DNA from 4 places in the Metabacillus sp. 84 genome. Region 1 is predicted to be linked to each of the others. Evidence: riboswitches for the same ligand, from Rfam matches in the RefSeq annotation. Region 1 holds a riboswitch; each other region holds the start of a gene.
What was found. Region 1 has a riboswitch for S-adenosylmethionine ahead of ACQCV8_RS12620 (2,3-diketo-5-methylthiopentyl-1-phosphate enolase). Riboswitches for the same ligand answer to the same signal wherever they lie in the genome.
Positions count from the first base shown of each region.

Region 2: linked by a shared signal. The riboswitch ahead of ACQCV8_RS10210 (YezD family protein) and the one ahead of ACQCV8_RS12620 (2,3-diketo-5-methylthiopentyl-1-phosphate enolase) in region 1 are both predicted to bind S-adenosylmethionine.
Region 3: linked by a shared signal. The riboswitch ahead of ACQCV8_RS19045 (methionine biosynthesis PLP-dependent protein) and the one ahead of ACQCV8_RS12620 (2,3-diketo-5-methylthiopentyl-1-phosphate enolase) in region 1 are both predicted to bind S-adenosylmethionine.
Region 4: linked by a shared signal. The riboswitch ahead of msrA (peptide-methionine (S)-S-oxide reductase MsrA) and the one ahead of ACQCV8_RS12620 (2,3-diketo-5-methylthiopentyl-1-phosphate enolase) in region 1 are both predicted to bind S-adenosylmethionine.

Region 1 is NZ_JBNILN010000006.1:93,815-96,753, forward strand. Features, by position in the region: gene ACQCV8_RS12615 (pyridoxal phosphate-dependent aminotransferase) at 1-1,124, shown strand, start outside; SAM riboswitch class I at 1,225-1,336, shown strand; gene ACQCV8_RS12620 (2,3-diketo-5-methylthiopentyl-1-phosphate enolase) at 1,415-2,659, shown strand; gene ACQCV8_RS12625 (methylthioribulose 1-phosphate dehydratase) at 2,757-2,939, shown strand, end outside.
Region 2 is NZ_JBNILN010000004.1:250,342-253,280, reverse strand. Features, by position in the region: gene ACQCV8_RS10215 (hypothetical protein) at 46-570, opposite strand; SAM riboswitch class I at 731-836, shown strand; gene ACQCV8_RS10210 (YezD family protein) at 1,003-1,116, shown strand; gene ACQCV8_RS10205 (phosphoadenylyl-sulfate reductase) at 1,326-2,027, shown strand; gene ACQCV8_RS10200 (anion permease) at 2,041-2,939, shown strand, end outside.
Region 3 is NZ_JBNILN010000018.1:22,117-25,055, forward strand. Features, by position in the region: gene ACQCV8_RS19030 (GNAT family N-acetyltransferase) at 1-241, opposite strand, end outside; gene ACQCV8_RS19035 (YjcG family protein) at 241-759, opposite strand; gene ACQCV8_RS19040 (esterase family protein) at 790-1,512, opposite strand; SAM riboswitch class I at 1,699-1,820, shown strand; gene ACQCV8_RS19045 (methionine biosynthesis PLP-dependent protein) at 1,907-2,939, shown strand, end outside.
Region 4 is NZ_JBNILN010000008.1:25,820-28,758, reverse strand. Features, by position in the region: gene ACQCV8_RS14140 (FAD-dependent oxidoreductase) at 1-719, opposite strand, end outside; gene msrA (peptide-methionine (S)-S-oxide reductase MsrA) at 813-1,349, opposite strand; SAM riboswitch class I at 1,439-1,554, opposite strand; gene ACQCV8_RS14130 (thioredoxin family protein) at 1,679-1,996, opposite strand; gene ACQCV8_RS14125 (D-alanine--D-alanine ligase) at 2,194-2,939, shown strand, end outside.

The DNA of each region.
Region 1 (2,939 bases):
CTGCCTTGTCTTTAAAAGCAGCTGAAAAGATTAAAGAGGGCTGTGACATCATCAATCTGGGCCAGGGAAACCCGGATCAGCCTGCACCTGCACATATCGTTAAGGCGCTTCAAAAAGCTGCAGAAGAACCGGCCAATCACAAATATTCCCCTTTCAGAGGTAAACAGTCTTTTAGAGCAGCTGCTTCAACCTTTTACAAGAGAGAATATGGGGTTGAATTAGATCCGGAGACGGAGATAGCCATCCTGTTTGGTGGGAAAGCCGGGCTTGTTGAGCTTCCACAATGTTTACTAAACCCTGGTGATGTGGCGCTTGTTCCAGATCCTGGATACCCGGATTACTGGTCTGGCGTAGAGATGGCCGGCGCAGGGATGCACATGCTTCCGCTGCTTGAAAAAAATGAGTACCTCCCGGATTATGATCAAATTCCTGATCCTGTTTTGCTTAAAACAAAGCTTATGTTTTTAAATTATCCGAACAATCCTACGGGAGCAGCAGCCAATGCAGCTTTTTTTAGAGAAACCGCTGATTTTGCCAAGCAGCACCATATTTGTACCATTCATGATTTTGCCTATGGAGCGATTGGGTTTGACGGCGAAAAGCCGTTAAGTTATCTTCAGACCCCTGGTGCAAAGGAAACGGGAATTGAAATTTATACTCTTTCGAAAACGTTCAATATGGCGGGGTGGCGGGTAGCGTTTGCAGCTGGAAATGCCAGTGTTATAGAAGCAATCAACCTGTTTCAGGATCATATGTATGTAAGTGTTTTTGGTGCTGTTCAGGATGCGGCCGAAGCAGCTTTGCTGGATAGAGGGGACAGCTTAAAAGCGCTTGTCCGGATGTATGAAAGACGCCGGAATACACTGGTGGATGCCTTTAAGGAAATCGGCTGGAACATTCAAGCTCCTAAGGGGAGTTTCTTCGCTTGGCTGCCCGTTCCCGAGCGCTTTACATCCCAGGAATTTTCAGATCTTCTTCTGGAAAAAGCTCATGTTCTTACCGCACCGGGAAGCGGGTTCGGCCAATTTGGCGAAGGATATTTGCGTGCTGGTCTGCTTACGGATGAAGCCAGGATCCGGGAGGCGGCCGAAAGGATTGGGAAGCTTGACATTTTCCGGCCGTAATGGAATGATTTTCAATTATGACTTGACACATTTCCAAATCCCTGCAATAATCCAAATTAATTGAAAATTTCGCCTGCGGATTTTTTGCAGGCCTATACCGTACTTATCAAGAGCAGGCGGAGGGACCAGCCCTATGAAGCCCGGCAACCGACTTGAACTGAACGTTCAAGCACGGTGCTAAATCTTGCAGTGTCAGCACTGAGAGATAAGGTACTGCATAACTATTATGCAAAGCCTCTTCTCTTATGACGAAGAGGCTTTTATATTGCTATGAAGACGGAGGCTTGACGATGAGTGAACTGATTGCGACCTATCTTGTACACACTTCAAATGACCGCCTGGAAGAAAAAGCGGAGGGGATTGCGCTCGGGCTGACCATAGGCTCGTGGACAGATCTTCACGAGCTTGAAAAGGAGCAGCTGAAAAAACATAAAGGCACAGTACTGTCCGTGGAAAGATTAAGCGGAGACGTGCGTGCGAATGAATTCTTCGGTAAAAAGCTGACGCGCGGTCTCATTAAAATTGCCTACCCTGCAGCCAATTTTTCTGAAGACCTTCCCGCTGTTTTAACGACTGCTTTTGGGAAATTGTCGCTGGATGGGGAAATCAAGCTTCTGGATCTCGAATTCTCCAGTGAACTTGCAAAGAAATTTGCGGGCCCTAAATTTGGAATCAGCGGAATTAGAGAAAAGCTTGGTGTAAATGACCGTCCGCTGTTTATGAGCATTTTTAAAGGCGTGATTGGCAAGGACTTGGAATATTTGAAAAAGCAGCTTTATGAGCAGCTTGCAGGAGGGATGGATTTAGTAAAGGACGATGAAATCCTGTTTGAAAATCCCCTGACTCCGTTTTTGGAACGGGTTAAGAAAGGACGGGAAATCATTGACCAACTGCAAAAAGAAACAGGGAAACGTTCTTTATATGCAGTGAATCTGACGGGAAGGACATTTGAGCTCCGGGACCGGGCAAGATGGGCGGCCGAAGCTGGCGCGACAGCTCTTTTATTGAATGTGCACGCGTATGGACTGGACGTTCTTCAGGCTCTGGCAGAGGATGAGGAAGTGAATGTTCCGGTCATGTCCCATCCGGCGGTAAGCGGCGCTTTCGCTTCTTCGCCATTTTATGGATTTTCCTATCCGCTCCTTTTAGGGAAGCTGACACGTTTGGCTGGCGCAGATCTTTCCTTGTTTCCATCTCCATACGGAAGTGTAGCTTTGGAGAAAAAAGCAGCATTGGGAATTGCTGAGGAATGCACCGTCCAAAGCAGCATCAGGGAAACCTTTCCGGTACCTTCTGCCGGCATACATCCAGGTCTAGTTCCGGTTATCATGAACGACTTTGGAACAGACTGTGTCATTAATGCAGGAGGCGGCATCCATGGGCATCCTCTTGGTGCTTCTGGAGGAGCTGCGGCCTTCCGTTCCGCAGGAGAAGCCGTTCTTGAACACATCTCACTTGAAGAACGGGCAAAAACCGATAAACCATTGGCTCTGGCCCTTGAATTATGGGGTCAATATGGCAACGCTGAAAAATGAAGCCTGTCATTTTCTGTGATTCTGATGGACCGGTGACGATTTAATGTTGGCGGTGTAATGGATTGACCGGATTGCTTGAAAAAAAGGGGGGAAGAGCGTGAGTCAAAAAGAAAAACAGCCGCTGAAGGAATTGGCACTTATAAAAAGAGAACTGGCTGAGAGAGACTGGTTTCCAGCCACCAGCGGAAACCTGGCTATTAGAACGGGGAACGACCCGCTGGCGTTCTATGTAACTGCAAGCGGCAAGGACAAGCGGGAAGAAACCGATGATGATTTCCTT
Region 2 (2,939 bases), on a different contig from region 1:
GTATATTATCACATCTCTCGATAGGGTGGTCAAAATAGCAACAATCTATGCGAAAAGAGCGTTTACAAAAGACTCATCATAGTGCCTTCCGAGAAAATCATAAGGGAGCCTGGCTCCATCTAAGCCAGAAATAACCGCCAAAAACCCATCCGATTGAAATTTTTTGGATAATCTGTCCGGCCGCTCTCCCCATAATGGAAAAATAGCCTTCATCCCATGCCGAGCTGTCAATTCTTCTCTGTATTTTTTTATATCTGCAAGAAAAAGGTCACCATAGGCTGCATGCAGGATTTTCTGATCTCTGCAAGTTTTAAGAAATTCTCCCATGCTTTTATCATATTCCTTATTAGAGGCGGCGGGGGGAATTTCAATGATGTGAAGCGGCAAATCCAGCTCCTCTGCCTGCTTTGCAATCAGACCTTTCGTAACTCCGTGAAAAGGTACTTGACCTGTAATAGAGTCCACTGCCGTAAATAATCCGCAAACTTGAATTTCTTGATTTTCAAGGAGTACTTGAAGCATCATGGCACTGTCTTTGCCGCCGCTCCAGGATACAATGGTTTTTTTCACACGAATCACCTCATATCCATAGTTTATCGTATCGTAAAGTTTTTTTTAACTTAAAAAAACCAGTCAATTCAAGCTTTGATTTAGTTTTGATAAAACCTACCCGAAAACTCGGGTTGACAATCGTTCGAATTGTGCTAAAATTTGAAATCAATACACATCATACTTATCCAGAGCGGTGGAGGGACCTGGCCCTGTGAAGCCCGGCAACCTGCTGAAAAGCAAGGTGCTAAATCCAGCAAAATGGAACCCATTTTGAGAGATAAGGGGAAAAACCTCACTAGTCTTTCTAAAATGGAAGGCTTTTTGCTGTTGATTTTAGGCGGTCCGGCTGCTGTCCGGTTACATGCCGTTTAATCAGCTTGAATGCTGTCAGAGCCTATTTTGTTAAAGGGAGTGCTGTCCGTGGGGGAGCAAGATCAGCTTGATCAAGTAATGGGAAAGCTAAAGGAAATGCTTCAAGCTATGAAATATGGATCGATTACCCTGATCATTCAAGATGGGAAGATCATTCAGCTTGAAAAAAATGAAAAAGTGAGATTGAAATAGAATAGGGATCACGATCGCTGACCAGACAAACTGGAGGCGGGACCTGCGCTGTGGCATAAATGTTTTATTGTGCTTTGGTGCTGTCCCGCTTTTATTTTTTTACAAGAGACCTGCTTGTCCCGGGTGCTTACATGAGTACCCGGCCGGGCCATTGCGGCAGAAGCTGTTGGCTATAAAACCATTGTGTTTAGATTAAGAGAGGTGCAAACATGCTTACTTATGAGAACTGGACCGGCAGCTATCCGGATTTTGAAAATGAAGATCATTTGAAAGAAGCGCTGCACGTGCTGAGCTGGGCATACGGCCATTATGCGGACGAACTGGTGTATGCCTGCAGCTTTGGAATCGAAGGAATCGTCCTGATTGAACTAATATCCAGAATCAAAAAGAATGCAAGAATTGTTTTCCTGGATACAGAGGTACATTTCAAAGAAACGTATGAGCTAATTGACCGGATAAAGGCAAGGTATCCTGATTTAAACATTACGATGAAAAAACCTCCGTTAACGGTTGCGGAGCAGGCAGCAAAGCATGGAGATGAGCTTTGGAAAACCAATCCGAATGAATGCTGCAAAATCAGAAAAGTGCTCCCGCTAAGAGAAGTAATGAGCACCGAAAAAGCGTGGATTTCCGGCTTGAGAAGAGAGCAGTCTCCTTCCAGAAAAGATACAGAGTTTTTAAACAGGGACGGCAAATTTGAGAACATAAAAATATGTCCTCTCATCCATTGGACGTGGAAGGATGTCTGGCGTTTCGCCCATAAGAATGATCTGGATTACAATATGCTTCACGATCAGGGGTACCCGAGCATAGGCTGCAAGCCTTGTACACAGCCTGCTATTGATGTAAGTGACGGCAGGTCAGGACGATGGAATGGCACACAGAAAACCGAATGCGGCCTTCACGGGTGAGGAGTAAATGATAATGGAAGCTGCAGCAATTTTTTTAAGCTTATTTTTCGCCATGAATATCGGTGCGAGCGGAGCGGCTGCATCGATGGGAGTGGCTTATGGAACAGGGGCCATTCCCCGCAGGTTGGCAGCCCTTATTCTTTGCGGAATAGGTGTGATCCTCGGTGCTGTATTGGGCGGCGGAGAAGTAGTGAAGACGATCAGTTCAGGACTAATCCCCAAATCCGTGATTTCCATAGAAATTGTTCTTGTTATTATCGGAGCGGCAGCCATCTCTTTGTTCATGGCGAATTTAATGGGCATCCCGTTATCCACCAGTGAAGTTACGGTCGGAGCAGTAGTCGGGGTGGGGGTAGCCTTCCAGGCCCTTTATGTTCAATCCATCCTTGTTATCATGGCGTTTTGGGTCATTATTCCGGCGGCAGCTTTTTTTATCACCTATGCTGTTTGCAAAATGGCCAAACCGCTTTTCGCAAAGCTTGAGGCAAAGAGGGGGAGCTTGCTGATCTATCTCCTGATTGCGGCAGGATTCTTTGAAGCCTTTTCAGCTGGCATGAATAATGTAGCCAACGCTGTAGGACCGCTGGTCGCTGCTAATCTCATGTCAGTTGGGCAGGGCGTCTGGCTTGGAGGGCTTTTTGTAGCTGCAGGCGCCATCCTTTTAGGAGGAAGAGTACTTGAAACGAACGGGAAAAAAATAACGAATTTATCCAAATCAGAAGGAATCGTTATTTCCACGACCGGCGCTTTACTTGTAGTCATCAGTTCACTTTTTGGACTGCCCGTTCCCTTAACACAGGTTACCTCCACTTCAATCATGGCTTCAGGCGCTGCGAAGAGCGGAGCGCTTGTTTTTCAAAAAGGGATCGTGAAAAAAATTGTAAAAGTATGGCTTGTTTCTCCGCTCGTCAG
Region 3 (2,939 bases), on a different contig from region 1:
CTCTCCCGCGATGGGAGGGAAGGATGCAGATGCGCTCAAGTTTCCCATAGCCATCCAACTCCCTTATTCTTCCGGTTCCGACTGGCTGGCTTTCATCGTAAAGCACTACATGAACAGCTGCTTCCTCATGCTCGTCTACTTCTTCTTCTGCCGGCACTTTTTGCTCTTCTACAAATACCTTCATGCGGATAGAAAAGGCATCCTGCATTTCTTTTTCTGTCTGAACGACTTTAGCGTGCATCAAAGATCTCCTTTTTCAAGGATAAACGTCTCGTATACCGTCCAGGCTCCGTTTTCAAGCTGATAAAGAAGATGGAAGCGGTCAATCATTTCAATATGATGATTCTCCTGCATTTTAAGCTGTCCAAGTACATCTGCCATTTCTGCATCCGATAGTTTTTGGCCAATGGTGATATGAGGAACAAATGAATATTCGGGCTCCTCTTCCAAAGCACCGGTATAAAGCTCATTATGAAGGGCTATCAGATTGTCATTCGGTTCCGCTTTTAAGTAAATAACATTATTAACGGGAGAAAAGGAGCTGATTTTTTGAACTTCCAGCTGAACAGGGCTGAATTTTTTAGCGATAGCCCGAAGTTCTTTGGAAATTTCTTTTATATTCTCATCCGATGCTTCAAACGGAGTGCGCAGGGTCAAATGCGGCGGAATGAGCGCATAATGAGGGTCATAGCGTTTTCGGTAAGAATTCGCCAGATCTTGAAGTTTTTTTGCCGGGAATAAGACAATTCCGTATTTCATTCAGGTTCCCTCCATTAGTTGAATAGTAAATTAGAACATGGCCTTCAGCGCATCAGGAAGCAAAGGCTGCCAATGAGTCCATGTGTGGTCTCCATCAAATTCTTCATATGTGTAAGGAAATCCTTTTTTTTCGATCGCTTTTTGCAATTCACGATTCGGTTCGATAAAATTCTGCACCTCTCCGGCAGTGGTTTTTACTTCAGTTTCTCTTATGCCGACCTGATGGTAAATCGTCATTTCCGGTCCTGATGTAAAGGACGAAACGGCCTCAAGCACCTGTGCATCAACATAAGGAGACTGCATAATGATTTTGCCAAAAATGCTCGGATAATCGAGAGCTGTCATGAATCCGATCGTAGCTGCAAGCGAATCACCGATCAGGGCACGGCCCTGACCCACCTGATAGGTCGGAAATTCCCGGTCCAGAAAGGGAACCAGTTCATGAGCGAGAAAACGCTTGTAGGCAGCAAACTTCGCCCCTTCAGGATGGTATTTCTCTCTCCGGTCCTTAACGTTTTTATAAGGAATTCCCACGATAATTAAATTTTCAGCGTTTCCGGTTTCCAGAAGTGATTCATATTGGCGGGCAATCCGCCCAAGCCTGAAGTAATCCTGACCGTCCTGGGCAATCAGGACGCTGTATTTATAGAGCGGTGAAAAGCTTTTGGGCAGGTAGGTGAGTACTGTCAGCTCTTCATCTAATGCCTCTGAAAAAAAAGAAGATTCTTTAACGATTCCAGTTTGCTTCTCCACTTGTAAGTCCTCCAGATGAATGTAATACAAGCTAAAAATTCACTTTTGAATTCGCTTCCACTTATTTTATCACGATTCTGGAAAAAATGCTGTTTTCAAAAGAGCAGAAAAGAATGAATGAAAAGCTTGAAAAAATCATAGATATACGGTAAGGTTATAAAAAATTCATATATTTCCGACGATTTATTCTTATCCAGAGAGGTGGAGGGACTGGCCCTGCGAAACCTCAGCAACCGGTAGACACGCGAACGTGACTGCGTACCAAGGTGCTAAATCCAGCAAGCAACTCGGAGCTTGGGAGATAAGAGGAAGAAATGTTTAAGCGACAAGCCTTCTTCTTATTTCAGGAGAAGGCTTTTTTGTATTCTTTTATTAAAAGAAATGAGGGGATAATATGACAAAACATACAGAAACGATCCTGGCTCAAATAGGCAACCGCAGTGAACAGGCGACAGGCGCCGTCAATCCTCCGATTTACTTAACGACAGCCTATCGCCATGCAGGAATTGGAGAGTCGACGGGCTTTGATTACATACGGACGGGCAACCCGACGAGAGCAATCGCTGAGCATGCTGTTGCGGAGCTTGAAGGAGCAGATCAGGGCTTTGCTTTCAGCTCCGGGATGGGGGCGATTCAGACGATTATGGCTTTGTTTAAAACAGGTGATGATTTAATCGTTTCGTCGGACATCTATGGCGGAACGTACCGGCTTTTTGAGCAGGAATGGCGCAAATATGGATTAACGTTTCAATATGATTCATTTACAAACCTGGAGCATACTGAAGCGAGAATCCTCCCAAATACAAAAGCGATTTTTCTAGAAACGCCAACGAATCCGCTTATGCAGGAAGCGGATATAGCAGCGGTCGCACAAATGGCAAAAAAGCATGGACTGCTGCTGATTGTCGATAACACTTTTTATACACCGGTCATCCAGCAGCCGCTGAAAAGCGGAGCAGATATTGTCATTCACAGCGCAACCAAGTACTTGGGAGGGCATAACGACCTGCTCGCCGGAATTGTGGCAGCGAAAGGCGAAGAGCTCTGCAGGGAGCTTGCGTCCCACCATAATGCAATCGGAGCCGTTTTATCCCCTTTTGATTCCTGGCTCCTGATCAGGGGGTTGAAAACGCTGGCATTAAGAATGAGGCAGCACGAGCTCAATGCTGCAGAAGTGGCGAAATTTTTAGAGGAAAGCCCAGAGGTAACGGATGTCCTTTATCCGGGAAGAGGGGGCATGCTTTCCTTTCGAATCGCTAAAGAGGAGTGGATCAACCCCTTTTTGAAAAATTTGAACATCATCACGTTTGCAGAGAGTCTTGGCGGGGTTGAAAGTTTGATGACGTATCCGGCTACCCAGACGCATATGGATATACCAGAAGAAATACGTACGGCAAACGGTGTCTGTAACCGGCTTCTGCGCTTCT
Region 4 (2,939 bases), on a different contig from region 1:
CCATCAAAAAAAGGAAAATGGGAGCAGGAAAGAGCGTGCTTGGCCTTGACTTCGAAGCCGTCCCTCGTTCTGACCTTTGCTCCTCCCTCAAAAACCTCCGCATCTACGGCAACTGTATTTTCGTAGATTTCCACTCCCATCTTTTGCAGCTCACCTGTCATGTGGCCTAAATAGGAAAGAGGGTGGAACTGGGCCTGATTTTTTATCAGAATGGCATTTTTAATAGGCAGGTCAAAAGGGATTGAGTCTGCCATCCCGCAATCGATTCCGAGTTTGACGTAGGCTTTGTATTCTTTTTCAAGCTTCGTGGCATTTTTGCTCTCTGCTGTATAAATATAGGCATCCTGGTTTGAAAAATCACAGGAAACACCTGCTGCATAATCTCTCATAAACTCGAGCGCCTCATGGTTCGCAGCAAAGTATTTTTTTGCTTTTTCTTCCCCGATTTGCTGAATCAGCTCATCATAGATCAGGTCATGCTGGGTGGTGATTTTGGCTGTTGTATGGCCGGTTGTTCCGTTCAGCAGCCCATCGGCTTCAAGCAGGACGACGTTAACTCCTTCTTTGGCAAGTAAGTAGGCAGCTGTGATTCCGGTGATGCCGCCTCCGACAACAACTGCATCCGTATCGAGATTTTTATCAAGCTTTGGAAAGGAGGGAAGCCCGGCTGATTCTCTCCAAAAAGGTTCAGGGGATGAAGGGATTGATTTAGTAGACAAGGGAAAGCCTCCTTCGATATGTACTCTAAGATAATTTTTCCAACATCAAGAAAATCATGTACCAAAATAAAAAGAGTGCGGATTTCCGCACTCTTAACGATTTTTCCAATTCTGATTGATAAAAGCCTCGCGTCCGGATTCCTCACGCTCCTGCTTGTATTTTTCAGGGTTTTTTTTGTAAAAGCCCTGATGATGCTCTTCAGCCGGATAGAAGGCACTTGCTTCCTTGATTGGGGTTACGATCGGTTCTTTAAATTTTCCGCTTTCAGCCAGGAGCTGTTTTGAAGCTTCGGCAGCCTGGCGCTGTTCTTCCGTATGATAGAAAATAATGGCCCGGTAAGATTCCCCGCGGTCGATAAATTGGCCCTCATCATCCGTAGGGTCAATTTGCTGCCAGTAGAGCTCAAGCAGTTTTTCGTATGGGAAAACCTCTGGATTGTACCGGATTTGAACGGCTTCGGCGTGCCCTGATGTTCCGGATTTTACTTGCTCGTATGATGGGTTATCGATGTGCCCGCCTGTGTATCCGGAAACGATCCCGTGAATTCCGGGAAGTTCATCAAATGGTTTTACCATGCACCAAAAGCAGCCTCCCGCAAATGTTGCCGTTTCAATTTGAATGGCAGTCATGTCTTTTCCTCCTTTGATTTAAGAAACTGTAAAAACCCCTCTTCCTGAGCAGAAGAGGGGGGAATAATCTGAAAAGCAGACCGGCTCTTCTCTCATCTGCCGGGCAAAAAGCATATGCCCGCAGGAATTAGCACGGTTTCACATTTGCCGTGATCCGCTGCCGAGGCTTCGCAGGGCCATGTCCCTCCGCCTCTCTCGATAAGAGTGAATGAAATTAAAACGAGCATAAAACTGATTGAAAGGAAAGTCAAGGATTCTTACTCGTGCTGCCCAACCCGCGCAAAAGGTTGTTTGATCGGAAAGCAAAAAACACAAGCCGGAGCTTGTGCTTAAAGTTTTTCTGTAAGAAATTCACGAACCTGATCAGGTGTTTTGGCATTGGCGCTGTGCAAGTGACCGAGCTTTTCGCCGTTTTTGAAAATAAGAATGCTTGGAATTCCCATAACCTGATATTTTTCAGCTATTTCAGGGAACTCATCCTTATTGATCTCGAACCATTGAAAGTCCTTATATTCTTCAAGAATTTCATCAATGAAAAAGTTCATTCGCGTGCAATCGGGACACCAGTCAGCGAAGAATTTAACGAGAACTTCCTTATCAGATGAAATGAGCTTTTCGAATTGTTCGGTTGATGTAATTTTTTCCATATGCATAATCCCTCCTGCCCCTATTTTAATACAAACTGCAGAAATAAACGACATTTTGATTTCGCACAAAAGTTTACAGATGTTCGAATGCTATAAAAGAATTGCAGGGCCAAAGATAACAAACAGGCTGGAAAATGATAAAATAGGAAGAGTGATGAAAAAAACGTGTACGTGAAAGATTGAGGGGGAAATAAAACATGAAAATTAAACTCGGGCTTGTATACGGTGGAAAATCCGCAGAACATCAAGTCTCATTGCAAACAGCACTTGCTGTTATTAAAGCGCTGGATCTCAAGCAATTTGATATACATCCTATTTATATTACAGAAAAGGGAGAATGGATCCGCGGTGCACAGCTGTATGAGCCGGCATCCAGTGTATCTGCCCTGAAGCTTGGCGATTCTGAAGGGAAGGCGATTATGCCGTCTGCTCTGAATGCAGAGCTGTTTCCGTCTGCATCTGCTGACCAGGAGGAGAAGCCGTTTGATGTCATTTTTCCGCTTCTTCATGGACCTAATGGGGAAGATGGAACGATCCAGGGCATGCTTGAACTGATGAACCTTCCGTACGTTGGAAACGGAGTGCTTGCTTCAGCGGCGGGCATGGATAAAGTCGTTATGAAAAATCTATTTGCCCAGGCTGGTCTTGCGCAAGCCGATTATGTATGGCTGATCCGCAGCGAATGGAAAAAAGATCCGGAAACTGTTTATGCGAAGGTTGAAAACAACCTCGGCTACCCATGCTTTGTAAAACCCGCTAATCTTGGCTCAAGCGTTGGAATCAGCAAATGCAAAAACCGTGAAGAGCTGGAAGCGGCTTTTGAGGAAGCTTTCTCCTATGACCGTAAAATTATCATTGAAGAAGGAATCATTGGACGCGAAATTGAAGTAGGGGTAATCGGAAATGATGAACCGCAATGTTCCGTAACAGGAGAAATCGCTCC